2 regions of the Dickeya lacustris genome follow, and region 2 is predicted to be linked to the other one. Evidence: predicted binding sites of a transcription regulator. Region 2 holds the regulator's gene; the other holds the start of a gene.
The links. The regulator Fur, encoded in region 2, represses iron uptake genes when iron is present. The targets are predictions, from matches to a motif close to ATAATAATGAGAACNACTATCAA.

Region 1: efeU (iron uptake transporter permease EfeU) is a predicted target of Fur. The motif match lies at 3,046-3,068, and genes of this name have one in related genera.

What each region holds. Positions count from the first base shown of each region.
Region 1 is NZ_CP114280.1:1,032,889-1,042,354, forward strand. Features, by position in the region: gene efeB (iron uptake transporter deferrochelatase/peroxidase subunit) at 1-852, opposite strand, end outside; gene efeO (iron uptake system protein EfeO) at 865-1,986, opposite strand; gene efeU (iron uptake transporter permease EfeU) at 2,105-2,950, opposite strand; gene O1Q98_RS04625 (sensor domain-containing diguanylate cyclase) at 3,186-4,754, opposite strand; gene dgcN (N-acetyltransferase DgcN) at 5,625-6,617, shown strand; gene dgcA (N-acetyl-D-Glu racemase DgcA) at 6,629-7,639, shown strand; partial or broken gene O1Q98_RS04640 (D-amino-acid transaminase) at 7,639-8,500, shown strand; gene O1Q98_RS04645 (DKNYY domain-containing protein) at 8,652-9,466, opposite strand, start outside.
Region 2 is NZ_CP114280.1:3,947,480-3,956,945, forward strand. Features, by position in the region: gene nagA (N-acetylglucosamine-6-phosphate deacetylase) at 1-933, opposite strand, end outside; gene nagB (glucosamine-6-phosphate deaminase) at 955-1,755, opposite strand; gene nagE (N-acetylglucosamine-specific PTS transporter subunit IIBC) at 2,118-3,602, shown strand; gene glnS (glutamine--tRNA ligase) at 3,785-5,443, shown strand; gene fur (ferric iron uptake transcriptional regulator) at 5,530-5,976, opposite strand; gene fldA (flavodoxin FldA) at 6,425-6,952, opposite strand; gene O1Q98_RS17885 (methyl-accepting chemotaxis protein) at 7,403-9,094, shown strand; gene ybfE (LexA regulated protein) at 9,406-9,466, opposite strand, start outside.

The DNA.
Region 1 (9,466 bases), 1.5 Mb from region 2:
CTGATAGCTGCCACCCTGTGTCCATGACGGCTCGCCGGACTGCGGCCCGACCCAGAGGATTTCATCCATCAGCGCGTTATCCGCACTATTCGGATTGGCGGTGCCATCTTTAAAGCCCAGCAAATTAATCGGCGTTTCTTTGCCCTGACTGCGCGCCGCATGTGCCGAGATAAACCCTTCGCGCTTCCAGCGCACACTGAGCAAATCCGGCGTCTGCTTGATGATATCGCGCAACGCATGCAACACCGTTTCATGCGTGTTGGCGCAAATTTGCAACAGCAGATCGCCGTGGCACAGGCTGGCATCGAGCGAATCATTGGGAAAGCGCGTCATGCGTTCAAGTTTACGCGGCTTTTGCGCCTGTAAACCAAAGCGTTCATCAAACAACGATGCGCCTACCGACACGGTAATCGTCAGGTTGTCTGGGTAGATATTGCTCCCCATGATGCCGGAATCCAGCGGCGGCAGGCGCGGGTCAACCGATTCCACCTTGCCGCCCGTGCTCAAAAAAGCGATGCGCCGCGTCAGCAGTTGAAACAACCGCGCCAAATCAGCCTTGTTGCCTGCCAGCACATCAAACGCCACCAGCATCATGGCAGCCTGCTGCGGCGTGGTGATCCCGGCCTGATGCGGCCCGTAAAATGGCTGCTTTTGCCAGCGTTCATCCACAGCGGCATCGGCGGAAGTCTGCCCGGTGGCGGCAGCCGGGCCCGCGCCCAGCGCCAGCGCGCCACCCATCATCCCCAGCCCCTGCAACAGGCGACGGCGCGAGGGTGACACCAGCTCGGCGTGCGCCGGGCACGCATTTAACCCTGTCGAGGGCCCATCCTGCGGGCCATGATAACGACTCATGATTCGCCTGCCTTAATCCAGACCCAACACACCGCGCAACTGCGCTAAATCTTCCGCAAGCGCCGTGATCGGGCCTTTTAGCGCCGTGCGATCGGCATCACTGAGCTTCTCATAAGAGGCAAAGCCCTCCGGCGTTTTATATTTCGCCAGCACCGTATCAACGGTTTTAAAGTTAGCGTCGATTTTTGCCAGCAACGCCGGGTTAGCTTTGGTCAGTAGCGGACGTAACAGGTTGACGATTTTCTGTGCGCCCTCAACATTGGCCTGAAAATCCCACAGATCGGTGCGGCTGTAGCGATCTTCCTCACCGCTGATTTTGGTGGCCGCCACCTCCTCAATCAAACCGGCGGCCCCGCCTACCACTTTATTCGGCGGGAAGGTCAGGCTGGCAATACGCGTCTGCAACTCTTGCGTATCGGCATAGAGCTGGTCGGCATACTTCGCCATGTCCTTAACGCTGTTATCCGCAAACAGCGCCTTTTCCAGCCGATGGAACCCGGTGAATTTCGGGTCAGCCGCTTTTTGCTCGTAGTCATCCTCACGGGCATCAATGCTGCCGTCCAGATCGGAGAACAACTCGGCAATCGGCTCAATACGCTCATAGTGCTGGCGCGTCGGCGCATAGAGTTTACGCGCGTCATCCAGCTTGCCCGCTTTGATGGCATCGGTGAAACGTTTGGTCTGCGCAACCAACCCGTCCACTTCTTTAGTGACATACACTTTGTATTCGGCAATCGGCCCGACCAGATCGAGGACATTGGTTTGTACTGGGGTATTTCCGGCCGCCGCCGTGACCACCAGCTTGCCTTTCGGGTTACTCAGCAACCCGCAGGTCATGTCATATTCGCCCTGCTCTAATGTGGCGGTCATTTTCTGGGTGAAACCGGGGGCGATATTTTCACGCTCCTCAACCACCATCACCCCTTTGAGGATTTCCCATTCCAGATTTTTCTGGCTGGCATTCGTCACCACAAACTGCGTTTTTCCGGCAGGCACCGTCACTTGCATCGGCTCACACTGCTTATCGTTAACCGTCACTTTCACCTGCGGGATATCCGCAGCCAGTACGCCAAACGCAGGCAATGCCAGCAGTGCAACACTCAAAGCTGTGCGACGAAAATAGGGTGTAGACATAGAGCCATCCTTTATTAATTGACTGATTAATAGCAGTAATTTTATTCATACCCGTATCATGGGCGCTGGATGACGACGCGTGGCAGGCCCAGCGCCTCATCATGATTGACAATAGTGATTAGCGCTGACGCGACTGCGGCACCGTCGCCGCACGTTGCACCGGGCGCGCAGGTAAAAAGAAGTACAGCAACGCCGGGATCAGGTAGAGCCAGTACACGGCCACTTCACTGACTGTCGGCGCTTCCTGATAGCCAAACATGCCCTCAAGCATCGTACCGGCCAGGCTGTGAGTGGATAAAACCGCACTCAAATCAAACGCCACCTGTTGAAATTCGTTCCACAATCCGGCCTCGTGAAACGCCCGAATGGCTCCTGCGGCAAGCCCGGCGGCGACAAACAAAATAAACAGGCTGCTCCATTTAAAGAAACGCGCCAGTTGCAGCTTCACGCCGCCCCAGTAAATCAGCGCGCCCACCACCACCGCGCAAACTAGCCCCAGCACCGCACCAATGGGCGCGGCGATGCCGACATCCTGCTCAAACGCCGCCAGCAGAAAAAACACCGACTCCAGCCCTTCGCGCGCCACGGCAAAAAACACCATCGCCACCAGCGCCCACCCCTGGCGCTTACCGGCATTGAGCGCGTTATCGACCGCACACTCCAGATGCAGGCGCACCGAGCGTGATACTTTTCGCATCCAGAACACCATCCAGGTCAGAATGACGACGGCGACCACCGCCACCACGCCCTCAAACAGCTCTTGCTGTTTTTGCGGAAATTCGCCGGTGGTGGCATTGATCACCACGCCCAACCCCAGGCAGAGCGCCAGCGCCAGCCCAACGCCCGCCCACACAGCGCCCATCCAGTGTTCACGCTGGGTACGTTTGAGGTAACTGGCTATCAGGCTGACAATCAGCGCGGCTTCAAGCCCTTCGCGGAACATAATGAGTAACGGAACAAACATGGCTGACAACTCCTTCACCGTTATCGCATGCAGCAAGCGGCGACATTGCGGACTCGACGGTCATTATCATATCGCTAACACGAACATGACAAAGAATGATAATGGTTCGTATTAATAGACAAACGTAAGGTTTGGTAAAGCGATTTTTTCTAATTAAATATGTCCACCCGGCCCGGGTGCGCTACGGCAATGGACGGGGTTGCAAGACAACATCATGATGAATAAGCAGAAAGGTTCACAAGCGCACGCAGTTATCACGCCCTTTTTTCTTTGCCAAATACAATGCCTGATCGGCCCCCTCCTTCAGACGTTGCTGACTACAGGGATTGGCGCTGGAGTAGGCATAAACGCCAACGCTCACTGTCACAACTTGATGGGCAAGCAATGACGCCTGATGCGCAATGGCACGCGCTCGTATCTGCTCAACCACCTGAATACCAAGCGCCTCGCCCTGCTCACCGGATAACCCTGGCAGAATAATAGCGAACTCCTCACCGCCATAACGGGCAACCAGCGCGTGGTCGGGCAGCGGCATCTCTGCGAGTACCGCCCCGATTTGCATCAGACAATGATCGCCCTGCACATGGCCATAGGTGTCGTTGTAACGTTTGAAAAAATCCACATCCAGCATGATAAGCGTCATCGGCAAGTCTTCCTGCTGGGCGTTGAGCAACGCCTGCGTCAGATAACGATCAAAACGACGCCGGTTGGCCAGTTTGGTCAGGGGGTCAAGCAGCGCCAGCTGTTGCAGCGCTTTATTTTTATCCGTCATCTCCTGATGCAACCGGCTAATATCATCGCTGGCTCGCACCGTTTGCCGCACCTGTCGCAGCACAATACTGCCGGGAAAGCCAATCGCAAACAGCACTAAAATATTGAGCAGGATGGCAGGCATATTATCCGCAAGCCAGCGCTGCTGTATCGCCGCCTTATCCAGACTTGCGGCAACAATTAACGGATAACGCTGTAGCTTTACATAAGCAAGAATACGTACCCGACCATCCAGCGTGGTGCGCCAGGTTCCACTACCACTGCCGTGCTCAAGGCGTGATTTTTCAAATAATCCGCCGCTGGAAAAATCACTATTAATATATTGGTCTAAATGTGGGTAAAGATAAATTGCATGACCATCCGTATTCATGAGCGATAAGACGCCGTTATAATCCAGATTGAAGTAACTGTAGAAATTACCAAAGTAATTATGATCGACAGAGGCGAGAAAAACGCCCTTGAATTCACCGTTAGGGCCATTGACCCGTTTAGCCACCGGAATAACGCGTTTATGGGAAATATTACTGACAGCGACTTTAGCGATATATAATGATGGGGTGTCATTTTGCTTTAAAAAAGAGAAATACTCCCGCCGGGATGCATTATAAATATATAGCGGCCCATTACTGGTAGAGGCGATAAGGTTGCCTTTCTCATCAAATAAATATAGTCCAACCAATTGCGGCAACACGGCCCGGTGGCTATCTAACACACTTTTTACGCGGGTTGAGTCCAGCATTCCGATGTGAGACAGGCCCTTTAACATCCCATCCATCGCCACCTCAATCGGGGCAAACGTGTCTTGGGCCTGACGAGACATCGCTACCGATAAGTTGATGGCGTTTTTTTCCGCATCATCCAACGCCCGCTGGTAGGAGCCCCAAAACGTCCAGATACTGCTGACGACAAAAATAAGGCTGCACACTATCAAAAACACCATCATAGTCAGGCCCGGCGATGCCTGTAGCAACGCCAGACGAAACACACGCAGAGAACGACACAGACGCAAGAAAAAATGACGATAAATTGGCATGCAAACCCACAATAAAAGACCGGTGACAACCCCGTGCCCCGCGTGCCAGCCTGCATCAGAACGCACAAAAAATGGCCCCAGCAATGCCAGAGAACAGACAGGAAACAGGCAAAAAACAGGGAATAGTGGCTTGCCCTGGCAGCGGCGCGGCTCGCTGCATCATCAGGCATCACCTACACGTCAGTCACTATAACCGCCATGGCCGGTTTCAGCGTGTTTAGAAGGAATACTCTCAGCAAATGTGTGATGAGCAACGCACATTCCACTTTCTTCACCGCCATCATACCGTGAAGCCGTCAGCAGGGCCGATTGATGCACGCCCTATATTGGCGCATGTATTTGGCAATCACCGCGTGACATGGCGATGTTCTGCCCCATCACCACTCATGAATTTAACCCGCTAAATACATTCTCTCGCATTCAATTAACAACAGGCCGTAATATACAAGAAATACATTCCGAATTATTTTACAGAGCACCAAAATAGCGCGCAGCGCACCAAAATAGTTAATTTAAAAAATAAAAAAACCGCTCTTTTTATAAAAAACCACCAGAGATAAAAACAGCAAAAATAAATGAAATAAAAAACCTTAAATACAATAAATATAAGTTAATAAATGAAAATACATACTAATAGATAGCATAAAACACTAAATAAATAGGGTTATTGACAATATAAAACCGATTGGTAATATCGGTCATCAACGCATATCAGATAAACAGAATGAGAAAAGCAGCAAGCAAGATAATGTATCTTCCCAGCGAAGAATTCATTTATTTATTTGACCAAAAATGCAATAGCACGCTCAGAGTATTAACCACGTTTATAATTATTGATCATAGTTATGGAGCATAGTTATGGAGCCCGCCATGGATATTAAGAAGCCTTATTTGCTGTTTCTCGGTGATGCACACGACCAATTAGCCGCCAAGGTGGCGATGGGTATTCAACAATGGCACCCGGAATATTGTGTAGGGCAATATCGGATGGCGGGATGCCAGGCCGACTGCGGCCTGCCGAATATGGATATTCACGCGGCAGCGGCTGGCGGAGCGCGCACGCTGGTCATCGGGGTGGCGAACCGTGGCGGTATTATTTCTGAGGCCTGGATAGCGGTATTACGCCAGGCGCTGGAGTGCGGGATGGATTTAGCCGCCGGTTTGCACAACAAACTGGCCGATGTGCCGGAAATTCAGTCGCTGGCAGCGCAGCTTGGCCGCTCGCTGTTTGATGTGCGTCATCCGACACAGGCGTTCCCGGTTGCCAGCGGACGTAAACGCAGCGGCAAACGTCTGCTGCCGGTCGGTACCGATTGCTCCTGCGGTAAAATGTATACCGCGTTGGCAATTGAAAAAGCTCTGTTGGCGCGAGGTCACAGCGCGACATTTCGCGCCACCGGACAGACGGGCGTTCTGATTTCCGGCGCGGGCGTCAGTATTGATGCCGTGGTTTCTGATTTTATTGCTGGCGCAGTTGAAGCCCTCTCCCCGGACAATGACGCAGCGCACTGGGATGTGATAGAGGGTCAGGGCTCGCTGTTTCACCCCTCCTATGCCGGCGTGACCACCGGTATTATTCACGGCGCACAGCCCGATGCGCTTGTGCTGTGCCACGAGCCCACTCGCACCCATATGCGCGGTGTTGACTATCCGCTGCCCGACCTGCGGGCCTGCCTTGACCTGAACCTGACGATGGCGCGCCTGACCAATCCTCATGCCCGCTTTGTCGGTGTGTCGATTAACAGCGCACAGATGCCGGAAGAACAGGCGCTGGCGTACATGACCGAACTGGAAAAACAGCTCGGGCTGCCGGTGGTTGACCCGCTTCGCCAGGGCGTTGAGCGCATTATTGACCAACTCTAACGGGCACCATCATGGCTGAACTGTTCGTGACTCATGAGCGCTGGGCGCTCAAAGAAACCTTTCGCGTCTCACGCGGCAGCAAGACCCACGCTGATGTCATCAAGGTGACGATACGCGACGGGCATTATGAAGGGCATGGCGAAAGCGTCCCTTACGCTCGTTACGGTGAAAGTATTGACGGCGTTGCAGCACAGCTCTGGGCACAGCACGCGGCGGTACGCGAAGGCCTTGATTGCCAGGCATTGCAACACTGCCTGCCTGCGGGCGCGGCGCGTAACGCACTGGATTGCGCGCTGTGGGATTTGGCCTGTCAGCAGCGCAGCACACCGGTATGGCAACTGGCTGGCCTGCCTCGCCCCAGGCCGCTGATGAGCGCGTTCACCCTCTCGCTGGATAGCCCTGAAAAGATGGCCGAGGCCGCCCGACGCCATGCTCATCGCCCATTGCTAAAGCTCAAACTGGCCGATGCCAGTGACATTGAACGCGTGGCAGCCGTGCGTGAACGCGCGCCGACGGCCAAACTGATTGTCGATGCCAACGAGGGGTGGACGCCGGATTTATACCTAAAACTGGTGCCGGAACTGCTGCGCCTTGGCGTCAGCCTGATTGAACAACCGCTGCCCGCCAGTGACGATGCTGCGCTGGCGGAATTACCCCATCCGATTGCGTTATGCGCTGATGAATCCTGCCATGACCGCCAATCGCTGCCCGGCCTGTCATCGCGTTACGAACATATCAACATCAAGCTGGATAAAACCGGCGGGTTGACCGAGGCGCTGCTGCTGCGTCAGGCGGCACAGGCTCAGGGGTTTGGCATCATGGTGGGCTGCATGGTCAGTACATCGCTATCGATGGCACCAGCGACACTGGTCGCGCAAGGCGTGCAAACCGTCGATCTCGACGGCCCGCTACTGCTTGCCGATGACCGCGTCGGCGGCCTTGTCTGGCGAGACAGTCAATTGTATTTACCTGAAGAGGGTTTATGGGGTCAGCCCCGTCCTTGTTTAACCGGAGTCGCCTAATGTCACGTATTGTTTATGTTAATGGTTGCTACATGCCCGAAGCGCAGGCCTCGGTTTCGGTGTTCGATCGCGGTTTTCTGTTTGCCGATGCGGTGTATGAAGTGACAGCGGTCATCAACGGCAGGCTGGCTGAATTTGACGGCCACATGGCGCGGCTCGCCCGCTCATGCACCGAGCTGAATTTACCGCTGCCTGTCAGTACGGCGGAGCTGCGTGCCATTCATCTGGCGTTGATTGAAAAAAACCAGCTTGAGGAAGGCGGCATTTATTTGCAACTCAGCCGGGGCAACACGGGGGACAGGGACTTCGCGCTGCCGACCAACGCCACCCCCACGCTGGTGCTCTTTACCCAGGCTCGCTCGCTTATCGACCATCCGCATGCCCGTCACGGTATTCGCGCTATTACCTGCCCGGACTTGCGCTGGCATCGGCGCGATATCAAAACGGTCAGCCTGCTGATGGCTTGTATGGCAAAAGCCTGGGCGCATGAAAAAAATGCCGATGACGCCTGGCTGGTTGAGGATGGTTATGTGACCGAAGGCAGTTCCAGCAACTGCTATATCGTTGATGCCATATGACCATGTCATCACCCGCCCGCTGAGTCACGACATTTTGCATGGCATTACCCGCCGCGCGCTGCTGCAACTGGCAGCCGATCATCATCTGACGGTAGAAGAGCGCCCCTTCACGCCACAAGAAGCGTATTGCGCCAAAGAAGCCTTTATCAGCTCGGCGACCACGTTTGTCTGGCCGGTGATAGCCATTGATGGCAAAGCGATTGGTAACGGAGAACCCGGGCCGGTTGCGCGCAAACTGCGCGAGATCTACCTTGAGATGATTCGCCAGCAAACCCGCGCCTGATAAGCAAAACCTGTGATAAACAAGGCTTGCGGTATCACGGTGTATACCGCAAGCGGCCATGTCTCAAGGTGCTCTTAACGCAGAACCTTCGCCAGACGCCGTGCCTGATGACACAGCCGTCCGGCGTCAATCGTACTCACATGGGGTTACGTCACAGCTTATGGCATAGCGGCTGGCCGCTGACTTTGGCCGAATCGCACTGCCAACGGGTTTTGCCATCGCTAATGGTGTAATCATTGCTATCCAGTTTAATGCTCAGATTGGACACACCAAGCCCGTCAAGCAGCACGGTGTCCACCCCTAAAAACCAGACGCGTTGGCCGTCGCTCGCCAGATTTTCACTCTCTGCCACCGGTTTAATCGCCGCCGCCTTGACGCCATCCGGTAACGCAGTACCGATTTTGCCAAACTTATAAAAGCGCGCGTTATCCAGCGCGGTATCGAACGTCAGGCACTGAAAACTGGCGGCATCGACATCCGGGCGCGCTTCTCCCTGATAATGAACCACGCCATCAATCGTTGCCCAGCCATAGCAGTCACCAGCCACCGGGGTGCCCTTCTGGTAGGGTACGACGCTGATTTCGTTTGCCACGAAGTAATAATTTTTCTTATCGACGGCCTGATTGCTGGCAATAACCTTGAAGCTCGCCACATCGACACCATCGAGTATTTCACCATCAGGCAGCCAGATGTGATTTTTATCGCGAAAGAAAGGAAACGTCAGTGCCTCAAAGCTCGCCGCATCTATCGTCTGTTTCATGGGCGCGCAGTCAACATAAGAGCCCACGTTGGTGAGTAAAAAATGCTCGCCGTACAATTGGGCGCTTTCCGGCTTAAAGCCTTTGGGCAAGGGCTGTTGATTGCAGTAATACTGCGACCCCGACGCCGCCAGTGCCATCGCATCCCCTTTTTGCAACACCTTAAAATTATCTGCCCGGGCGCCAGCCAACACCTGTGGGTCAGCAT
Region 2 (9,466 bases):
CAGAGCCGACCCACTGAGGGTGCCGTGCTCATCGACACAGATACCGTCACGGTAGTATATGGGTTTACCGGCAAATGTGAACTGGTCGATATCAGAGCCTGCCGGTGCAGTGGCATCCGTCACCAGCACCAGCTTGTCACCTTTGATGCGTTTCGTGTTACGGATGTTTGCCCAACTGACATGATGACCGTCGGCAATAATGCCACAATAAATTTCCGGTGCGTCGTAAACCGCGCCGACCAGCCCAGGTTCGCGGCCGCTTAATGGCGGCATGGCATTAAACAGGTGGGTTGCAAAGCGGATGCCGGCTGCAAAGCCGCGTTTGGCCTGCTCCCAGCTCGCATTGGAGTGCCCGGCAGAAACAATGATACCTGCGGCGTTAAGACGCTGTATTAAGGCTTCCGGCACGGTTTCCGGCGCTAGCGTAATTTTGCTGATAACATCTGCATTTTCACACAGATACTCGACCAGTTCGTCGTCTGGCTCGCGAATCAGGTTTGCGTCATGGGTGCCTTTTTTGGCGCGATTAAGCCAGGGGCCTTCGAGGTGCAGCCCTAATGCCTGATGGCGATGCTGGGCAAGCCAGGCCCGCATCACGCCGATACCATGGCGCATATACTCGTCGGAAGAGGTAATCAATGTGGGTAAAAAACTGGTGCATCCTGAGCGCTCGTTTGCGCGTTGCATGGTGCTGAGGGTTTTGACCGAAATATTTTCCAGCGCATCGTTAAATTGTACGCCGCCACAGCCATTGAGTTGCAGATCAATAAAGCCGGGACTGAGCAGCGCCCCCTCAAGGGAGGTGCGCGGAAGGGTAGCCGGTACGTCACGGCTAGGACAGACAGCTTGGATCAAGCCGTTAGCGATGATGACAGCATGGTCATCCAGTATCTGATGGCCGGTAAAAATTCGACCATGGGTTAACGCGAACATCATAAGCTCCTGGCTTACCGGTTACAGATTATTGAGATTGTCAGCTTCCAGCTCACGGAAATATTTAACGGTTTTCACCTTTAACTCCATGGTGGAAGGCTCATCACATACCATGATGGCTTTAGCATGTAATTGCAGGCAACTGATAGTCCACAGGTGATTGACATTACCTTCAACAGCGGCCTGAAGCGCCAGCGCTTTATGGCGTCCTGACACCAGAATCATCACTTCCTCGGCATCTAGCAGCGTACCGACGCCGACGGTCAGCGCGTATTTAGGAACCTGGCTGACATCCCCGTTGAAAAAGCGGGAGTTGGCGATACGCGTTTCTTCTGTCAACGTTTTGATACGAGTACGGGACACCAGCGATGAGGCGGGTTCGTTAAACGCGATATGACCATCATTCCCAACGCCCCCCATAAACAGGTGAATTTTGCCGTAAGATTTGATTTTGTCTTCATATCGTTGACATTCCGCCTCGATATCCTGTGCGTTACCGTCTAGCAGGTTAATATTTTCATCAGGAATATCAATGTGATTGAAGAAGTTCTGGTACATGAAGGTACGATAACTTTCTGCATGATCCGGCGGTAAGCCAACGTATTCATCCATATTAAAGGTGACAACATGTTTGAAGCTGACGGCACCTGCCTGATGAAGTTCAATTAACGATTTATAGGCTTCCAGCGGTGAACTTCCGGTTGGCAGCCCCAGCAGGAACGGCTTTTCCGCCGTTGGCTTAAAGGCGGCAATCCGGTTTGCAATATGGCGGGCAGCCCACTTGCCAACCTGGGCTGGGGTAGTTAATGGAATCAATCTCATAAGGCTCTCCTGGTCGCGCGGGCTAAATACATGCCGCCATCTCTGTTCACGGTTCGCGGCTATCGGGATTCTGTCTTAACATGGCGATATTCAGTGATGACAACCGAGCGCGATTGTTTCACTTTAATCTCTGCTCGCTAGTGTATCTTGTTTTTTTTAGTCTTGAAATAAGTTGTATAAATGAAGCTTCATAAACTTTTTGTATGTGATTTTGTAGTGATTTTTATCACATAATCACGGTTATTAATTTGCGTGGCGAAATATTTTTTTGCACTCTGACCAGGCCCACAAGGCTGGCGGGTTTTTTTAATGACAAGGCTGACAGACAATTTTATTGCCCGTAAAGGGCAAGAGGGGGGAAGGTGAGTACACTCAGTTATTTACAGAAGGTAGGTCGCGCCTTGATGGTGCCGGTTGCGACATTACCCGCCGCCGCCATCCTGATGGGGGTCGGATACTGGATTGATCCTGTAGGTTGGGGAAGCGAGAACGCGCTGGCGGCATTGCTGATTAAATCTGGTGCGGCCATCATTGAGCATATGGCGGTGCTGTTTGCCGTCGGGGTGGCATATGGCATGTCAAAAGATAAGGATGGTGCGGCGGCATTATCCGGTTTCGTTGGTTATCTGGTACTGACTACGCTGTGTTCTCCGGCAGCTGTGGCAATGATTCAACATATTCCGCTGGCGAATGTGCCTAAAGCGTTTGGCAAAATTGAAAACCAATTTATTGGTATTTTAGTCGGGGTGATCGCCGCTGAACTGTATAACCGCTATAGCCACGTCAAATTACCCGAAGCGCTCTCTTTCTTTAGTGGCCGCAGACTGGTGCCGATATTGGTGTCATTGCTGATGATTGTGGTCGCATTTGTACTGATGTATGTCTGGCCGGTTATCTATAACGCGCTGGTTGGGTTTGGTGAGCAGATTCAACAATTGGGATCGGTGGGTGCCGGTGTGTATGCCTTCTTTAACCGTCTGCTCATTCCTGTTGGGCTGCACCATGCGCTTAACTCCGTATTCTGGTTTGACGTTGCCGGTATTAACGATATTCCCAACTTCCTGAGTGGCCAGCAGGCCATTGACGCCGGTAAAGCGATTCCCGGTATCACCGGTCGTTATCAGGCAGGGTTCTTCCCGATTATGATGTTTGGCTTGCCTGGCGCTGCGCTGGCGATTTACCACTGCGCTCGTCCTGAGAATCGCAGCCGGGTGGCGGGAATTATGATGGCCGCCGCGTTTGCTGCCTTTTTCACCGGTATCACCGAGCCACTGGAATTCTCTTTTATGTTTGTGGCTCCGGTATTGTATGTTCTGCATGCTTTGCTAACCGGTATTTCAGTCTTTATTGCTGCCAGTATGCAGTGGATCGCAGGTTTTGGTTTCAGTGCCGGTTTGGTTGACCTGGTGCTTTCTTCTCGCAATCCGCTGGCGACGCATTGGTACATGTTGCTGCTGCAAGGTTTCGTCTTTTTCGTTATTTATTATCTGGTTTTCCGCTTCACCATTACTCGCTTTAACCTGATGACGCCAGGGCGTGAGCGTGAAACGGGCTCGGATGCGGCGCCAGCGCAGGCTCCGGCAGGCGCTGCAAGCAGCCAGGCGATAGCGCAGGGATATTTACAGGCGATTGGCGGGGCAAATAATCTGACTGGCATTGATGCCTGTATTACTCGTTTGCGCCTGAGCGTGAAAGATTCTGCGCTGGTGGATGAAACCGCCGCTCGCCAGCTCGGTGCGGCTGGGGTGATTCGTCTTAATAAGCAGAGTGTGCAAATTGTGGTTGGAACACAGGCTGAGAGTATTGCCGCAGCGTTGCGTGATGTTTCATCGACGATAGCGGATTGACGTTGTCTGATTCGCGCCTACCGCGCGTTCGCTGAGTGTTAAACGTGAAAACGGAGTGCATGTGAACCATGGGCTCCGTTTTTTTATCTTAAACTTTCGTGAAACAAACGGTTGTTTCAAAGCGTGGCTTGTTGGATCATTAGCGGTTATGGGTTGTTTTTTCGTATTTTGAGGAACCAAACATGAGTGAGGCTGAAGCCCGCCCAACCAACTTTATTCGTCAGATTATTGATGAAGATCTGGCTTCTGGTAAGCATGAGCATATACAGACTCGTTTCCCGCCGGAGCCAAACGGTTATCTGCATATTGGCCATGCAAAATCTATCTGCCTGAATTTTGGTATCGCAGAGGATTACAGCGGTCAGTGCAATCTGCGCTTTGATGACACGAACCCAGTGAAGGAAGACATTGAATACGTCGAATCCATCAAACATGACGTGCAATGGCTGGGGTTTTCATGGAGTGGCGAAGTCCGCTATTCATCTAATTATTTCGACCAGTTGTACCTTTATGCGGTTGAGCTGATTAATAAAGGCCTGGCCTATGTCGATGAATTGACGCCTGAGCAGATTCGTGAATATCGCGGTACGCTGACGACCGCCGGGAAAAATAGTCCATATCGCGATCGCGGTGTGCAAGAGAACCTGGCGTTGTTTGAAAAAATGCGCGCCGGTGATTTTGCCGAAGGCACTGCTTGCCTGCGCGCCAAAATCGATATGGCCTCACCGTTTATCGTGATGCGTGACCCGGTGTTATACCGCATCAAGTTTGCCGAGCATCACCAGACCGGCAACAAATGGTGCATCTACCCAATGTATGACTTTACCCACTGCATTTCCGATGCGCTGGAAGGGATTACGCATTCATTGTGTACACTGGAATTTCAGGATAACCGCCGCCTGTATGATTGGGTGCTGGATAACATCACGATTCCGGCGCATCCTCGTCAGTATGAGTTTTCTCGCCTGAATCTGGAATACGCGGTGATGTCTAAGCGTAAACTGAATCTGTTGGTGAGCGAGAAAGTCGTCGAAGGGTGGGATGACCCGCGTATGCCGACGATTTCCGGCTTGCGTCGTCGTGGCTATACCGCTGCGTCTATCCGTGAGTTTTGCCGCCGTATCGGTGTGACCAAGCAGGACAACACCGTGGAAATGGCCGCTCTGGAGTCTTGCATTCGCGACGATTTGAATGAGAGCGCCCCACGTGCCATGGCAGTGCTCGACCCCGTCAAGGTGGTGATTGAGAACTTACCTGAAGGGCATGAAGAGTGGCTTGCGATGCCAAATCATCCCAACAACCCAGAGATGGGGACGCGCCAGGTAGCGTTTAGCCGCGAAGTGTATATCGATCGCGCTGATTTCCGTGAAGAAGCCAATAAGCAATACAAACGTCTGGTGCTTGGTAAAGAAGTGCGTCTGCGCAATGCGTATGTCATTAAGGCCGAACGCATTGAGAAAGATGAGCAAGGCGTAATCACGGCTATCTATTGCAGCTATGATTCGCAAACGCTGAGTAAAGATCCGGCAGATGGGCGCAAAGTAAAAGGCGTTATTCACTGGGTGTCGGCGTCGCATGCTGTACCGGCTCAGTTCCGTTTGTACGATCGCTTGTTCAGCGTAGCTAACCCAGGCGCTGCGGACGATTTTCTCTCCACTATCAACCCGGATTCGTTGAAAGTGGTTGAGGGGGTTGTTGAGGCAAGCTTGCGTGAGGCCCCGGTTGAGAAGGCTTATCAATTTGAACGCGAAGGGTATTTCTGCGCCGATCGTCTCTATTCAAGCGCGGATAATCTGGTGTTCAATCGCACGGTAGGTCTGCGTGATAGTTGGGCCGGTTAAAACGTTGCCCGCGATGCGAACTAAAAATAAAACCGCCGAGGCGGTTTTATTTTTTTGTGCAGTAATTCGGCGTACCGTTTGTGTGATTAACGCCCGTCGTGTGCGCTTTCATCTTCACGGCAATCGCCGTTGCTGCAATGGCCGTAAAGATACAAACTGTGGTTGGTCAGTTTGATGCCATATTTTTCGGAAATCTCACGCTGACGAGCTTCAATTGACTCATCACTAAACTCAATGACTCGGCCACAATCCAGACAAATCAGGTGATCATGGTGGTGCTGCTGAGTCAGCTCGAAAACGGATTTGCCGCCTTCAAAGTTGTGGCGGGTAACAATACCTGCATCATCAAACTGATTCAGTACGCGATAAACAGTGGCAAGGCCGATTTCCTCGCCCATATCAATCAGTTTCTTGTATAAATCTTCCGCACTGACGTGGTGGCATTGAGGGTCCTGAAGCACTTCCAGAATTTTCAGTCTCGGAAGCGTTACTTTCAGGCCAGCCTTTTTTAATGCGGTGTTGTTGTCAGTCATGCGGATTTAGTCCTGTTACGTGCTTTATCTGGGAGGCTATAAGCCTGATGTCGTCGGTTGGCTTAAAAAAGGTCACAGCGCATCAATTATAGAACTGTGGCGTTAAAATGAAAACCACCGAACTTTTACAATATAATACTCACCAACTCGCTGTTTTTTGTGTTCTTTGTGGCAAAACGCAGGTTGTATGGCAAGAGAAGTGCAAGGTGCGATACGGCCAAACATGTGGATAGTGTACCTTGCCGGGGAAAAAAGTTAAAAAATTGTACAACTGATTGCGATAGTTTTTATCTATCGCTATTTTGGCATTTGCCTTTTTTACCAATGCCGATAATAACAAACCCGATGATTCAGCGAGTTGTGCCCCACCAACCTCTGCATGCGAATAATTTGTATGCGGGTAAACAGCGGGGCTCTGGGTGACAGTCGCGCAGAGCCCCGTTCTGGCTTAGGCCAGCAATGCTTTCAGGTTCAGTTCTTCGCTGATTTGTTTGACCCACGTGCTAACACGCTCGCCAGTCAATTCCGGCTGACGGTCTTCGTCAATCGCCAGACCGATAAAATGGTTGTCATCGGCCAGACCTTTCGACGCTTCAAAGTAATAGCCCTGCGTTGGCCAGTGACCGACAATCGTCGCGCCGCGCGGTTCGATGATGTCACGGATTGTCCCCATGGCATCGCAGAAGTATTCTGCATAATCTTCCTGGTCGCCACACCCGAAAAGTGCGACCAATTTACCTTCAAAATCAATCTCTTCAAGCGTTGGGAAAAAGTCATCCCAATCACACTGTGCTTCACCGTAATACCAGGTTGGAATGCCCAGCAGCAGGATGTCAAAACGTTCAAGGTCTTCCTTGCTGCTTTTGGCAATATCGTGTAGCTCGGCAACGTCGCTGCCCAGATGCTGCTGGAGAGTTTTGGCAATATTTTCAGTATTGCCTGTGTCACTGCCAAAAAAAATGCCTATGAGAGCCATAGATATAATAACCTCTTGATTCTTAAGGGTATGGTTTCTGCGTTACCCGCTATGCGCTAATCATAGCAGACACACTCTGATGGATAAACGTGTATCTGTAACCACAGAAGCAAATGGCGGAAGTCAGCGATTTGCCTGTTTTTTAACCTTCGCCTTAATGTTTTTTTAATTTTTTTAAAATACCATGGTTGAACTATATAACTGAAAATGTGGATAATTAAAAAAATATATAATTTATATTAGCTTTTAAACGGATATCACGATCTAAATGTTCCTTTGTTTTTGACGATTACAGAACATAGTGCTTCTATGAAATGTAAGTGTGCAGCAATGTTTTTTACAAAACGACGACCATAATAAATTCTGTCAACCCTGTTTGCGTGACGTCTGTTTCGTTGCATCTACCACAACATGTCTTACCCGACCAATAGCTCACGTATGGAGTCAACTATGCAATTCCTGAAAAATATAGCCATCCGCACCGCGATGCTCTGGGTGCTTGGTGTCTTCTGTGTGTTATGGATTGCGGTTTCGGTCTATACCATGTACTCATTTCGAACCATGAACGAAACGTCCAAAACCAGCGCATTGCTGGTCAATAATATGGACTTGGTTAACACGGGTAACGATCAATATTTCCGCATGGTAACGCGCCTGGCGAGGGCGATTGATTACCGCCAGAGCAATGACAATCAAAAGGCCGATGAGCAGCAAAAGTCCGCTCAGGCGGCGCTGGACTTACTGAAATCCAACCTTGAAGCATTTAAAAAGATTGACCATGCAGGCATGTCACAAGAGCTGGTCGAGGCGGTGATTCGTGACTGGGGCAACCTGATCACTCAGGGTGTTGACCCAATGTTCCAGCGTGCGGCGGATAAAAAATTCGATGAGTACGATAAATACGCCAAAGATATCGTGCCCGCTTTTAGCCGCCAGTTTAACACGTCCTTTACTGCGTTTAATAAAGCAGGGTCAGCGATGTTTGTGGATGCCGGTGCGCGGCTTCAGAGCATTACAGGCGTTGGACAAACCATTCTGCTGGCGGGGTTGATTGCCGGTTTAGTGATGCTGTTTCTGACAGATCGTTATCTGGTGGCCTATCTGGTGCGGCCGTTGAATGATCTGCGCGATCATTTCCAGGTCATTGCCGATGGCCGTTTAAGTAAGCCAATTCTGGATTTTGGTAACAACTGTGTCGGTAAACTGTTTCCGCTATTGCGGCATATGCAGAGCAGTTTAGCGAATACCGTTAGCACCATTCGTCACAGCGCAGAGTCTATTTATCAAGGCGTGTCAGAGATAGCGTCAGGCAATAACGATTTGGCCTCCCGCACGGAGTCTCAGGCGGCGGCGCTGGAAGAGAGCGCTGCAAGTATGGAGCAGTTAACGTCCACGGTGAAACAAAACGCAGAAAATGCCAGCCACGCGAGCCAGTTAGCGCGTCAGGCATCGCAAACGGCCAGTAAAGGTGGCGAGTTGGTTGATAACGTGGTGAAAACCATGGCGGAAATCTCCGGCAGCTCGAAGAAAATTGCTGAAATAACCAGCGTTATCAATGGGATTGCTTTCCAGACGAATATTCTGGCGCTGAACGCTGCTGTGGAAGCGGCGCGTGCGGGCGAGCAGGGGCGTGGATTTGCGGTGGTTGCGGGCGAAGTCAGAAGTCTGGCACAGCGCAGCGCGCAGGCGGCCAAAGAGATTGAAGGGCTGATTGCTGAATCTGTACGCTGTGTCGATAACGGCTCTAATCTGGTGGCCGATGCCGGTACTACCATGAGTGACATCGTCAAAGCTGTCACCAACGTAACCGATATCATGTCTGAGATTGCCACAGCATCCGATGAACAAAGCAAAGGTATTGCTCAGGCGGGATTGGCTATTACGGAAATGGACGGAGTAACGCAACAAAACGCCGCGCTGGTGCAACAGGCTTCTGCGGCAACCCGTTCGCTGGAAGAGCAGGCGATGGTGCTGACCGAAGCGGTTTCCGTATTCCGTTTGACAGAAGATAACGCTGGCGCTGGTATGGCGAGACGCGAGCGTCCGGCTGCTCCCAAAGCGGTGGCGGCCCCGGCCAGTAAAGCACTGCCCGCGACGACCGCTCGAAGTGCGAAAGGCGCGGATAACTGGGAAACATTCTGAGGCAATAAGGCATGAGTGGAGTTGGCGTCACGGATGACGCCTGAAAAAGCGGTATTCTCGCCTTGGGTTTTATAGATTACGTTGCGTTTATAAACCGTGTTGCGTTTATAAATTGCGTTGGGTTTATAAATAGAAGGAAAGGGACGTCACCGCAACTCGGCCATATGTCAGTGACATGCGTTAGTTTATGGCCCTGTCTGTGTCTAACTGGTCGAATACACCGCTATCCGAATAACTCACCACTCGAATACATTACCACTCGAATAACCCACTGCCTCAACTAACAGCGCCCGGCGCATGAATGGGCGGTGTTAATCTTGTTTATCTGCCAACTGTGCCAACAACATCTGCTCAATGAGTTCACTGCGGCTG